Regions from separate parts of the Psychrobacillus sp. FSL K6-2365 genome, predicted to be linked through region 2. Evidence: riboswitches for the same ligand, from Rfam matches in the RefSeq annotation. Region 2 holds a riboswitch; each other region holds the start of a gene.
What was found. A riboswitch is a leader RNA that binds a small molecule or an ion and turns the genes downstream of it on or off. The one in region 2 is predicted to bind cobalamin.
Positions count from the first base shown of each region.

Region 1: linked by a shared signal. The riboswitch ahead of MKY29_RS20065 (hypothetical protein) and the one ahead of MKY29_RS01315 (ribonucleoside-diphosphate reductase subunit alpha) in region 2 are both predicted to bind cobalamin.
Region 3: linked by a shared signal. The riboswitch ahead of MKY29_RS03755 (ABC transporter substrate-binding protein) and the one ahead of MKY29_RS01315 (ribonucleoside-diphosphate reductase subunit alpha) in region 2 are both predicted to bind cobalamin.

Region 1 covers NZ_JBBOOO010000001.1:3,966,177-3,970,467, reverse strand. Annotated here, with positions in the region: gene MKY29_RS20080 (GNAT family N-acetyltransferase) at 1-477, shown strand, start outside; gene MKY29_RS20075 (hypothetical protein) at 492-869, shown strand; gene MKY29_RS20070 (VanZ family protein) at 872-1,345, opposite strand; cobalamin riboswitch at 1,438-1,625, shown strand; gene MKY29_RS20065 (hypothetical protein) at 1,796-2,335, shown strand; gene MKY29_RS20060 (ABC transporter substrate-binding protein) at 2,340-3,284, shown strand; gene MKY29_RS20055 (AraC family transcriptional regulator) at 3,385-4,248, opposite strand.
Region 2 covers NZ_JBBOOO010000001.1:256,588-260,878, reverse strand. Annotated here, with positions in the region: gene MKY29_RS01315 (ribonucleoside-diphosphate reductase subunit alpha) at 1-1,653, opposite strand, end outside; cobalamin riboswitch at 1,846-2,024, opposite strand; partial or broken gene MKY29_RS01310 (DMT family transporter) at 2,436-3,316, opposite strand; partial or broken gene MKY29_RS01305 (helix-turn-helix domain-containing protein) at 3,422-4,043, shown strand.
Region 3 covers NZ_JBBOOO010000001.1:727,689-731,979, reverse strand. Annotated here, with positions in the region: gene MKY29_RS03760 (FecCD family ABC transporter permease) at 1-700, opposite strand, end outside; gene MKY29_RS03755 (ABC transporter substrate-binding protein) at 705-1,673, opposite strand; cobalamin riboswitch at 1,797-1,937, opposite strand; gene argS (arginine--tRNA ligase) at 3,497-4,291, opposite strand, start outside.

The DNA.
Region 1 (4,291 bases), 3.7 Mb from region 2:
GCGAGTGCGTATTGGGAGTTAAGACTAGAAGCATTGCAAAATAGTCCAGAAGCTTTTGGCACGAGCTATGAGGAAGCGATTCTACGGGACAATCCAATTGAACGAGTAAAAGATAATTTTAAAGTAAAGGAAAATTATACATTTGGAGCTTTCGAACAACATACATTAATTGGTGTAGTTACTCTATTACAAGAAAGTACTTTAAAGATGAGGCATAGAGCTAATATTTTCGCTATGTATATTAGTCCAAATGCCCGAGGAAAAGGTATTGGCAAGGCGTTAATGGAGATGGCAATTGAACATTCCAAAGAAAGTGAAGAAATTCAAAAGATAAACCTATCTGTCGTATCAAGCAATAAGGCAGCCAAGAATCTGTATCTTCAATTAGGTTTTAAAGTATTTGGTACAGAAGAGATGGCATTAAAGATAGGGGATAATTATTACGAAGAACAGCATATGTCACTTATTTTAGAATAGAGGGTGGAATTATTATGACTAAAAAACCAGAACTGAAATATCCGATGTTTCAAGCACCAGTACGTTCTATTTTTGAAAAGTTTTCTCGTGAGAAGGATGTTGCGTTAGTTTACGGAGAGCCCATTGTTATGGAGAATAAGCAGGTTTTACCTGTTGCCAAAGTAAACTATTTTGTGGGAGGAGGAAGTGGTGGGCAATTGGATGAAGAACAGGCTGTGTCAATTGGACAAGGAGAAGGAGGCGGAGGTATTTTTTCCATTAAGCCAATTGGGGTATATGAGATTACTGATAAAAAAGTTATATTCAAGCCTATTCTTCCCGTTAATTTGATTCTCACATTCGTTGCGGTTATGTCGTTTGGTTTAGTTTTACTTATAAAGAAAAAACGTTGACTTTACTGTGCAACGTTTTTTCTTTGTTTGTACCACTGATATAATGTTAGTAACAATATAGCAACAATTGCCCCGGATGTATCCAATATGACATCCTGAAGGGAAGCAGTCCGACCGCGTGTAAAAGATTGACGAAATTCATCAGCGATGGCAAGAAACATAGTAATTACGACCACGGTGGCCTTTCGATACTTAATTCTTGATAGTGCAATATAGATGGCTAAAGCAATTACTCCAAAATAAACGAAATGTGTTCCTTTTCGTATCAAAAATTCTAAAAATGCATAGTAACCACGCTCTTCCACCGAAACGAGAATACCCCAATATGGAACTTGAAATATAGAAAGAAAAGACTCTAAAGGTTTGTTAGGTAGCCATGCCTTTAAAACTTCCTGCATAGATTGCTGTTCAGCTGTTTGTCCTGATGCCAAAAATACAACAACAAGTAAAAGTAAAAGAGGTATAAGTTTTTTCATATACTGACATTAGCATAAAAACGAGGAATTTTCATGTGTGAAATTGTTGTTACAGTTAGAGAGATAGCTATGGTACACTGGTGGTAAGTGAATAATTTTCGCAGGGAAAAGGTGCTAACTTGTTAGCTTAATTTGGGAATTCGGTTAAAATCCGAAGCTGTTTCCGCAACTGTAAATGCTGATGAAATAAGAAAAATACCACTGTTGATTAGTCAATGGGAAGGTTCTTAGAGTAAATGGATGCATGAGCCAGGAGACCAGCCTTTTCTTGAACGTATAGATACTCTTCGGAAGTTAAGGGATTGTACGGCACGTTTCTATTTTTCTTTTTTATTTTCTCGATAAATAGGTATCACGCCGCCCTAATTTGGGTGGCGTTTTTTTGTGCTGTTAACTAACTAAGTATTGTATGTCGGAAAGTTCGCAAACGAGAGGAGAGGAGGTAAAAAGATGAAAAAAGATATCCGCTATATTTGTTATCCATTTATGCGTGAGACTCCTTCTACTGTAGATTTTGAAATTCGAACGGATTCATTGACTACACGAATTGGATTAGCGGCATCTTTGACCAAGGATGTACCAAAGGTTTACGAGGATCTAATGTATTTGGCGCCAATGGCTTACCATTTAAACGGGTCCGTTCGAGGTAAGGTTGCCATAACAGAAGGTGATTTACAGTTTCTAAGCGATATGTACGACTTCTATGTGGAGGAAGTAAAAGGAAGAGTAGATATATTTGTACTACCACAAGGTACAACTGCTGCTTGTGAATTACACGTTTGTAGAAGTGAAGCAAAGAAGTCAGTTAGAGCTCTACATAAAGTTTCATTAGAAAGGGAAGTACCTGAGATTTTATTTGACTATGCACAGTTATTGGCAAACGTGTTGTTTGCTATGGCTGTTTATGTTAATAAACATCATGCTGTGGAAGAAATTCAATTTGTCAGTAAGTCGTATCCAATGAGAAAAAAGAAGCAAATGGAGGAATAATAATATGAAGAAAAATCATGTATTTAATTGGTTAGCAGTGCTGCTATTTTCGTTCTTACTTGTTGGCTGTTCTGCAGAAGAAACAACAACTGTAGAGAAACAAGAGGAAGTAGTAGATGAAGTAAAAGAATACACAGTAACAGATGATGCTGGTAATGAGGTTGCATTTGAAGAAGTACCCGAAACGATTGTTTCTCTTCAACCAAGCAATACAGAAATTCTTTTTGCGTTAGGAGTAGGGGATAAAATTGTAGGTGCAACAGAATATGATACATATCCAGCGGAAGCGCTTGAAATTGAACGAGTATCTGATTCAGTTGCATTTAATGCGGAACGAATTACAGAACTGAACCCTGACGTAGTAATCGCTTATACAATCGGTCAAGAAGAGGCTTTACAACTATTAGAGGAAGCTGGATTAAAAGTTTTTGTTATTGAGTCTGCGACTTCTTTTGAGGATGTATACGGAGATATTAAGCAGCTGGCTACAGTAATGGGAGTTGAGGAAAAAGGGCAGGAAATTATTACTTCAATTCAAACTACTATTCAAGAAGTTCAAGAAAAAGTGGAAACTGCTGCCGTATTAAAAAAAGTATATTATGAGATTAGCCCATCGCCAGATATTTATACAACGGGAAGTAAAACGTTCCAACAAGAAATTTTAGCTGCAGCATCTGTCGACAATGTGTTTAGCGATCAAGAAGGATGGATTAGTGTATCAGAAGAAGATGTTATTGCCAAAAATCCAGAAATTATTTTAACAACTTCAAATTATATAGAAGATGCAACTGGCGAGATTAAATCTCGTGCTGGTTGGGACAAGATCCCAGCTGTACAAAATGACTCCGTATTTTTAGTAGACGGCGACGTTATATCTAGACCTGGGCCGCGTATTGGTGAAGCAGTAGAACTGGTTGCTAAAACAGTGTATCCAGAATTATTTAAATAACATTCCAAACTCGTCTTAAATTTGTGGCAAGATGACTTTGGGAAATGAGAACTATATTATATGGAAACCCGAGGGATTTGTGCTCCTCGGGTCTTTGTTATTATTTAATCGGTATCCAAATTTCTGAATAACAGTTTGGGCTGGTAGGGTCGTCAGTAGAATATACTTCTAATTCTGGTGTTCCTGCTGGCTCATATGGATTGGATGGAAACCACTCGGAATATATTTGTTTCCATGTATTTTGCATGGCATCTGGCATCGCACCGTGTACCTCGAACACAACCCACTTAGATGCCGGAATTGTAATAGCTGATAAATTTTCTGGTACTTCGCCCACATAATCTGCTGCAATCCAGTAATCGATTAAGCTATTCTCTTGATATGCTTCGTCTGCAACGCAAACACCAAGTACACCTTTAATTGCTCCGTTGTTTAATTGGAATAGCAAATCATCTGTACCGTCCGCATTTACATCATCCCAAAACAAAGGTATACCTTGAGTATTTTCTCCGTTCTTACAATTGTAGCTTCTTTTCACTCCGACAGCTTGAAAGCTATCTTTTTCTAAAATTTTGTACTTCATTGGCTCAGCTCCTTTTAAATTTACCTGAATAACAAGGCGGTTATAGGAATTTATTTTCCCTATATTTTTTCGTGCTTCACTAGGCGTTATACCGTGTTGTTTACGGAATGCTTTAGTGAAAGATTCAGGAGTGTCGTAGCCGAATTTGTAGGAGACATCGATAATTTTATTGTCTGTATTCAGCAGTTCTTGTGCAGCTAAAGTGAGTCTTCTTCTTCGAATATAGTCTGCGAGTGACATATCCGTTAAGATGGAAAACGTCCGTTGGAAATGAAAAGCAGAAGAATTAGCTTCCTTAGCAATTTGTTCTATTGATAAGTCTTCTAGTAAATGATCTTCCATGTAACTTATTGCTTGTTGAATCGACTCTACCCATCCCATTGGCTTCACTCCTAATATGTATTTTAGTGAAAAACAAAGAGGT
Region 2 (4,291 bases):
ATCTGCAAGCTCTACAGCTTCATCTGATTCCCAGCGAATATTCTTAAGTGCGAGTAAATGATGCCATCCAAACGTTCCTAAACCGATCCCTCTGTATCTAGAATTCGTCCGTTCTGCTTGAGGAACTGGAATCATGTTTAGGTCAATCACGTTATCAAGCATTCGAACCTGAATTTTTATAAGCTTTTCCAAAACATCCGCTGGAACTGCTCGTCCTAAATTTATAGACGATAAATTACATACGACAAAGTCCCCTGGCTTACGACGAGTGACAATTATATCGTCCTCTATTTGAATGGACTCGAATGTTGTTGCGCTTTGATTTTGAAAAATTTCTGTACAAAGATTACTACTATAAATCATCCCGGCATGTTTATTTGGATTGCTACGATTGACCTCATCGCGGTAAAACATAAACGGAACACCTGTCTCTAGCTGAGAGCGCATAATTCGCTTCATCAAATCGATAGCAGGAACTGTTTCTCGAGACAAACGATGATCGATTACACATTCCTCATATTTTTGGCGGAAGGAACCATCTCCACGTTTTTCATCATAAAAATCTTCTAACGAATAGCCCTTTAGCTGACGAACTTCTTGCGGGTCAAATAAATGCCATTCCTCTCTAGCATCCACTTTTTCCATAAATAAATCTGGCAAGCACACCCCAGTAAAAATATCGTGAGCTCTCAAGCGTTCATCTCCGTTATTTAAACGTAGATCTAAAAATGTAAAAATATCTTTATGCCAAACATCTAAATAAACAGCCACCGCACCTTGACGCTGGCCAAGCTGATCTACACTTACTGCAGTGTTATTGAGTTGTTTAATCCAAGGAAGTACACCGCTTGAAGCACCAACAAAACCTCTAATGGAAGACCCTCGGCTACGCACCTTACCCATATAAACACCAATGCCGCCACCAAATTTCGAAAGAGTCGCTACATCCGTATTGCTATCGTAGATACCTTGAAGACTATCGTCTACCGTGTCGATAAAACAACTAGAAAGCTGACCATGAGGTTTACCGGCATTTGAAAGTGTTGGTGTTGCTACTGTCATATATAAATTACTCATTGCCCAATATGATTCTTTTATTTTTTCTAAACGATTTTCATGCTCGTCTTTCATAAGTGTCATAGCAATAATAAGCCAACGTTCCTGAGGCAGTTCTACAATTGTTTTATCAAAGTCCTTCGCTACATACCGATCCAGTAGTGTTTTGAGGCCGATATAAGTAAATAAATAATCTCTTTCCTGTACGAGAACTTCAGATAGCTGCTCTAATTCTTGCTGGGAGTATGCTTGTTTAAGACGTTTGTCATAAATTCCTTTTTCACTTAACAGTTGAACATTACTAGCAAATTTTGTATACACTGCATCCGCAGTTGTGCTTCTTCTCTCAGCTACTTGTTCATAAACCTCTGCTAAATGCACTCTTGCTGCTACAAAGGTCCAATAAGTTTCTTGTTCATCTAGAAAACTTAATGCTTCCAGTGACATTGTCTTAGACCAAGCAGCTATTGTACCTTCCGGGTGCTTTTGCATCCATCTTTCATGTGTTTTTATAAGAGGAGCAATTTTTTCCTCCCCAAATTCTTTGATTAGATTATGTAATACTTCTTGTTTAGTAGTGTTTGAGATGATTGTCATTTTGAATTCCTCCTATTTTTTAATTGAATCATTTATGTGGTACTCCCCTTTGAAATAGAGCACAAAAAAGCGATGTCACAGCCATCTTCGGCTGAGACATCGCTCAAAATTAAAAGTGTAGGATACAACAAGACATATCAAGCATTCGAGATATTGGCCTTCGCTCCCACCTCTCAACCCCCGAAGAAAGTGTTGCTTACCGATGAAAAGGCAGGTCTACTGGCTCGTGTTTCACTCTCCTGTTGGCCTTCCCACGATTGCTCGCAGTGGCTATTCCAACAGTCGTCCACACTTACAGTTGCGGGGACAGCTTCGGCATTTTACCGAATTCCCTTTTAAACCATAAAGGTACCTTCTCATCGTTAACATACTATATATTGTGTTTAGTTCATTTATATAATCTAACATATTGTGTTTATAGGAGCAATAGATAATATATTATTAAACAAGAAATCTATAAAAAGTCCCATATGTATAAAATTTCTTCACTATTTTCAAGTGACTAAAATAATATAATATAGCTCCATCATAATATTTCTCATTGTTAAACTACCTACCCTTCCTCTCAGGAGTTTTAAGTATCAAATAGATTCTTTACAGTTCTGACTTCACTTTATACTTCCTTAAAATTAAGTTAATAAGAAAAGGGGAACCTAGAGGTTTTTCAGAGGCTCTTTTGTTATGCAGTTTTATAGATTTTGAGCGTTTATTAATTAAAAGGTATTATTCTAATATGTGTTTTAATTTAATCTATTCTCGTACCGCCAATTAGTCTCTATTATTTATTCTTTATTTCTATTCTGTAGTAAAAATAATGCTAGACCGATTAAGATAAGTACGATACCCATACCTTGTTGTAAAGAAATGACTTCATCAAAATGAAATACGCGAGTATACAGGTTCCAATTGTCTCTCCTAATATACTCATTGAAATAATGGAGGTACTTAGCCATTTCAACAACCAATTGAAAATTGTTTGCCCTAAAATTGTCGCAATAAACGCCAATCCAATAAAGGACCACCATGTTTGTACAGAGTAATTAAAGAAGGGTGTTTGCTGACAAAAAGCAAAAACACCTAAAAGCAATGTACTGCTCCCGTAACTAATAACTGAATATGGGATAAGAGATAGCCTTTTACGTACATGCTGACCAATGAAAAAGTAAGCTGTTATGATGCCTGCCGCAATAAGTGCAAGTATATCGCCAAATAATGCTAGTCCACTAATTTGAAAATCCTGCCATCCAATGACAATACTTCCGGCAATCGCTACAAGAAAGCCCATTATAGCCCCTTTACTGAAACGCTCCTTGAATAAAAAATAACCGCCAATCATCGAAAAGAGTGGTTGTAATGTGACAATAACCGTCGAGCTTGCAACAGATGTGTAATTTAATGATTCAAACCACAATACATAATGTGCTGCTAGAAACGCCCCTGATAATAATCCGAGTCCCCATTGTTTTTTTGATAACAAACGTAATTCTTGTCGGTTCTTTTTATTAACTAATAAAAATGGAAAAAGTATTACAGTTGCAAAAAACATTCGATAAAATGCTGTAATTGTAGCAGGTGCATCTGCTAATTTCACAAAGATAGCTGAAGACGATAATGCGAATACGCCAAAAAATAAGAGTGCGTAAGAAATATGAGGAGATTTCAATTCTGGTCCTCCTAGATAATTATTTACAATAATAAAATTAATTTATTATAATGTACAAGGGTAAGTATAAAATATTTATGTAATTGAAAAAAGTATTATTTCGCTATGTTTAGTATGTCAGCACAAAATGAGTTAAACATACATTATTGTAGAAAGGGGTTTTACTATGAACGATCATCGTCTCGGACAAACCGTATTAAATTATCGTAAAAAGAGTGGTATGACAATTCGTGAGTTCGCTGATTATGCTGGGATTAGCACTTCACTTATTAGCCAAATAGAAAGAGGACAAGCAAATCCATCTTTAAGTGTACTAAAACTAATTGCAAAGGCATTAAATGTACCACTCTTTACCCTCTTCATTAATGAAATTGATACGGATTCGCTCATTTCGAGAAAACATGATCGAAAGAAAGTATATCGTGAGAATAGTGACCATATTGTCTATGATGTGTTAACACCAGATTTCATGAAAGCACATATTGAACTCTTACTAATGGATTTAAATGCACACGCAAGTACTACTGAAAGTCACTATTCACACTATAACCAAGAAGAAATTGCTGTCGTGATGAAAGGACAAGCGTATGTCGAACTGGAAGGCACCGAATACTTTCTAAATGAAGGAGATGTCGTGCGCATTCCACCAAATGTTAAACACCGGTTTTTGAACAAAAGTGATGAATCGAATCATATATTATTCGTCCTAACTCCATCATTAATCTAAATAGCCCATCCCCATGTAAATATTTAAGAAATAGGGATTTCAACCAATAAAAAGGGTAGTTCCAAAAATCGAGCAAATATCGACTTTTGGAACTGCCCCGTAAAAAATCGTTATGCAATCTGGCCTGATTGAATAACATGACCGGTGATTTCACAACTAGGATCCGAACTTTACAGCATTACTTCTTCAACTAAAACGCTTCGTTACTTTAGTAAGAAAAAGACTTTACTCCCTCTTGAAGTAGTCGA
Region 3 (4,291 bases), 470 kb from region 2:
TTAAAATCATCATTTTCCGCTTTTTCACATTGACCCCTAAATGCTGTGCACGTTCTTCTCCAAATAACATTGCATTTAACTCTCTTCTGTTTAACCACAATAAAATCGTGCCAATAACTACAAACGGCAATGCCATTTGAACAAAACTCCATCCGCGCATTGATACACTTCCGAGTAGCCATCCAATAATTTGTCTCAATTCTTCTCCTGTCAATGCAATCATTAACGAAATTACAGAACCTAAAAAAGAACTAAAAATAATTCCAGTCAAAATAATTGTTTCCATTTTCATCGAACGATCGACTAGCTTGGCAAATGTAATAACAAGTAGCATCGTAACTAGAGCCCCAATCATACTGAAAACAGGCAATGTGAATATTCCTAGAAACGGCACCGAAATACCGAAAAAGAGCGTAGCCACGGCGCCAACTGAGGCACCGGACGACACTCCTAACGTATAAGGATCGGCAAGCGGATTTTTTAATAACCCTTGAAATGCAGCACCTGCAATGGCTAGTGATGCACCTACTAGTCCTGCAAGCACCACACGTGGCATGCGAATTTTCCAAACGATATTGGTCGCGATTGCATCTGCTCCCGTATCCCATAATGTGCTGATCGGTACCTTTACGGATCCGACCGATACACCTAGCCAAATTGCTACAAAAAGAGCTATTATGGACAAGATGTAGCCGATCAAGGCTTTACTCACTAAAAGCCTCTGGATAAATTGCTTTCGCTACTTCTTCTAATCCCTCTGCAAGACGTGGACCTGTACGACTTGTTAGGTTTTCATCTACTTGTATAACTTCATTGTTTTTCACTGCTGTAATAGAATCGAACCCGTCACGAGCTTTCACGCTATCCACAATTCCTTCTACATAGCTATACATTACAATAATTACGTCCGGATTACGGTTAACAATTTCTTCTGGTTCTATTTTAAACCAGCCTTCTTGATCCGCTGCAATATTCTCAGCATTCACCATATCTAAGATTTCTTGCATGAACGTTTCTTTACCAGGTGTATAAATTTCCGGAACATCTGAAGTTTCAACGAATACAGTTTTCTTCGTTTCTACTTTTGCTACTTTCTCTTTAACTTCTGCTACTTTTGCTTTCATATCTTCTACAATTTGTTGTGCTTCCTCAGATTTACCAGTAGCACGACCAATTTCCTCAATTGTTGTATATGTTTCATTGAAGTCCGTTGCATTTTTCACTACGTATACTTTTACTCCAGCGTCGCGAATTTGTTGAAATCCAGCTTCACCTACACCCAAGGCAGATTCATGAGCAAATACAATATCCGGATTCATCGCTAAGATCTTTTCCACGTTGAATTCCATACCACCGATTTTCTCTTTTTCAAGCGCTTCTTCTGGGTAGTTATCGTAATCATTAACTCCAACAATTTCATCATTTAATCCAAGTGCAAATAAAATTTCTGTATTACTTGGTTGCATAGAAACGATTGTTTTTGGTGCTTCCTCTAATGTAATTTCAGTACCGACTGCATCGGTCATTGTAATTGGGAAAGTTGTTTCATCTACTACTGTTTCTTGTTGCGTACTTCCTGTATTTTCTTCAGGTTTAACTTCTTCTTGTCCGCATCCTACTAGCAATAGAACTGCTAAAGCGGATGTCATCCATAACTGCCATAATTTCTTCATTTTACATTCCTCCTATTTAAGCCAATAAAAAATCTCCCATCCTATTGATGAGAGATAGATAGGTATAAATCTGCACGAAAACACAATGAGCCAGACCTACACCAAACCTATCCTCGTAGGTAACGGGCGTAAAGCATATAGGCAGGTTTTCTGACTTATGATGTGTTGCATCACTTACAGTGGCGGGACCGTGCTGGACTTTAACCAGCTTCCCTTTTAACTCTAGCAATCCGTAACTAGAGCACCTCTATGCATTTATTTATTGATGTTGCTTTGTCTTCATTATACCTTATTTTTTATGACTGTCGACTTCAACTTTGAGGATAGAGTGGTTCGACCTTTGGGATGGAGTTGAGCTCTCTTGTATATTGAGAGATTGCTCTCGTAAAGCGTGTATTCTCTTTCGTATATATATCATTCTCGTGAAGTATAGATTCCCTTTCGTATAGCTGGGCTGGGGATATCTCTCATACAGTTGCTCCCCGCTATTGTGTAAGGGATGAACTTGCATTTACTTGCTCTCGTTTGTTGTTTTCTTGGTGTTACTGGACCTTTACTTGCGTTCAGGATAGAAATACTTGCGAACGGGTTATGAATACTTGCTCTTGAGAGGCATTTACTTGCGGTTAGGAAGTTAATTCCAATTTTTCAACTTGATATTTTGGAGATTGCTCTGATATAGGAGAGGAATTAACGTTTACTTGCTCTGTTTTGTTGTTTTCTTGTTGTCACTGGACCTTTACTTGCGTTCAGGATAGAAATACTTGCGAACGGGTTATCCTTACTTGCTCTTGAGAGGCATTTACTTGCGGTTAGGAAGTTAATTCCAACCTTTCAACTTAATAATTTGGAGATTGCTCTGATATAAGAGAGGAATTAACGTTTACTTGCTCTCGTTTGTCGTTTACTTGGTGTCACCGGTCCTTTACTTGCGTTCAGGATAGAAATACTTGTGAATAGGCTAGGCATACTTGCTCTTGAGATGCATTTACTTGCGGTTAGGAAGTTAATTCCAATTTTTCAACTTGATATTTTGGAGATTGCTCTGATATAGGAGAGGAATTAACGTTTACTTGCTTTCGTTTGTCGTTTACTTGGTGTCACTGTACCCTTACTTATGTTCTAGATAGAAATACTTGCGAACGGGTAATGTTTACTTGCTCTCGAGATGCATTTACTTGCGTTCAGGAAGTTAATTCCAATTTTTCAACTTGATATTTTGGAGATTGCTCTGATATAGGAGAGGAATTAACTTTTACTTGCTCTCGTTTGTCGTTTACTTGCTGTCACCGGTCCTTTACTTGCGTTCAGGATAGAAATACTTGCGAACGGGTTATGTTTACTTGCTCTTGAGAGGCATTTACTTGCGGTTAGGAAGTTAATTCCAATTTCCAACTTAATATTTTGGAGATTGCTCTGATATAAGAGAGGAATTAACGTTTACTTGCTCTGTTTTGTTGTTTTCTTGTTGTCACTGGACCTTTACTTGCGTTCAGGATAGAAATACTTGTGAATAGGCTAGGCATACTTGCTCTTGAGATGCATTTACTTGCGGTTAGGAAGTTAATTCCAATTTTTCAACTTGAGAATTTGGAGATTGCTCTGATATAAGAGAGGAATTAACGTTTACTTGCTTTCGTTTGTCGTTTACTTGGTGTCACTGTACCCTTACTTATGTTCTAGATAGAAATACTTGCGAACGGGTTATGTTTACTTGCTCTTGAGATGCATTTACTTGCGGTTAGGATTATTTCCCCAAATTCTTGATGATCGTATACTACATAAAATTAGAAAAACCCTCGAACAAGGTCGAGGGTTTAGGATTACATTTGTTCAGGTGCAGATACACCAAGTAGGCGCAATGCATTTGAGATTGTTTGACGTGCTGCTGTTACAAGTGCAAGGCGAGCTTCTGATTGCGTCACGTTATCCGCATTCAGTACTTTATCCGCATTATAGAAGCTATGGAATGTCGTAGCTAATTCTTGGATATAAATTGCAATTCGGTGAGGTGCACGAAGTTTTGCAGCATCTGCAACTATTTGTGGGAAGTCACCAATTTTCTTCAGTAGATCTAATTCTTTTTCACTTTGCAATAATTCAAGTGAATCAGTCGACACTTTCATGCCTTGCGTTTCTGCTGATCGTAAAATTGAACAAATACGTGCATGTGCATATTGAGCGTAGAACACTGGGTTTTCATTAGATTGAGAAACAGCTAAGTCTAAGTCGAAGTCCATATGTGAATCGCCTGATCGCATACCGAAGAAATAACGTACTGCGTCAAGACCTACTTCTTCCACAAGCTCACGCATTGTAACAGCTTTCCCAGTACGTTTACTCATTTTCATTTTTTCGCCGTCTTTATATAGTTGAACCATTTGTATAATTGATACTTCAAGTTTTTCACGCTCATACCCAAGCGCCTCAATTGCTGCTTTCATACGTGGTATATAACCGTGATGGTCTGCTCCCCATATATTGATCAATTGATCGAATCCACGAACTAATTTATCTTCGTGGTATGCAATATCGGGCAATAAATATGTGAAAGAGCCATCACTTTTGATAAGTACACGGTCCTTGTCGTCTCCAAATGTAGTAGAACGGAACCAAGT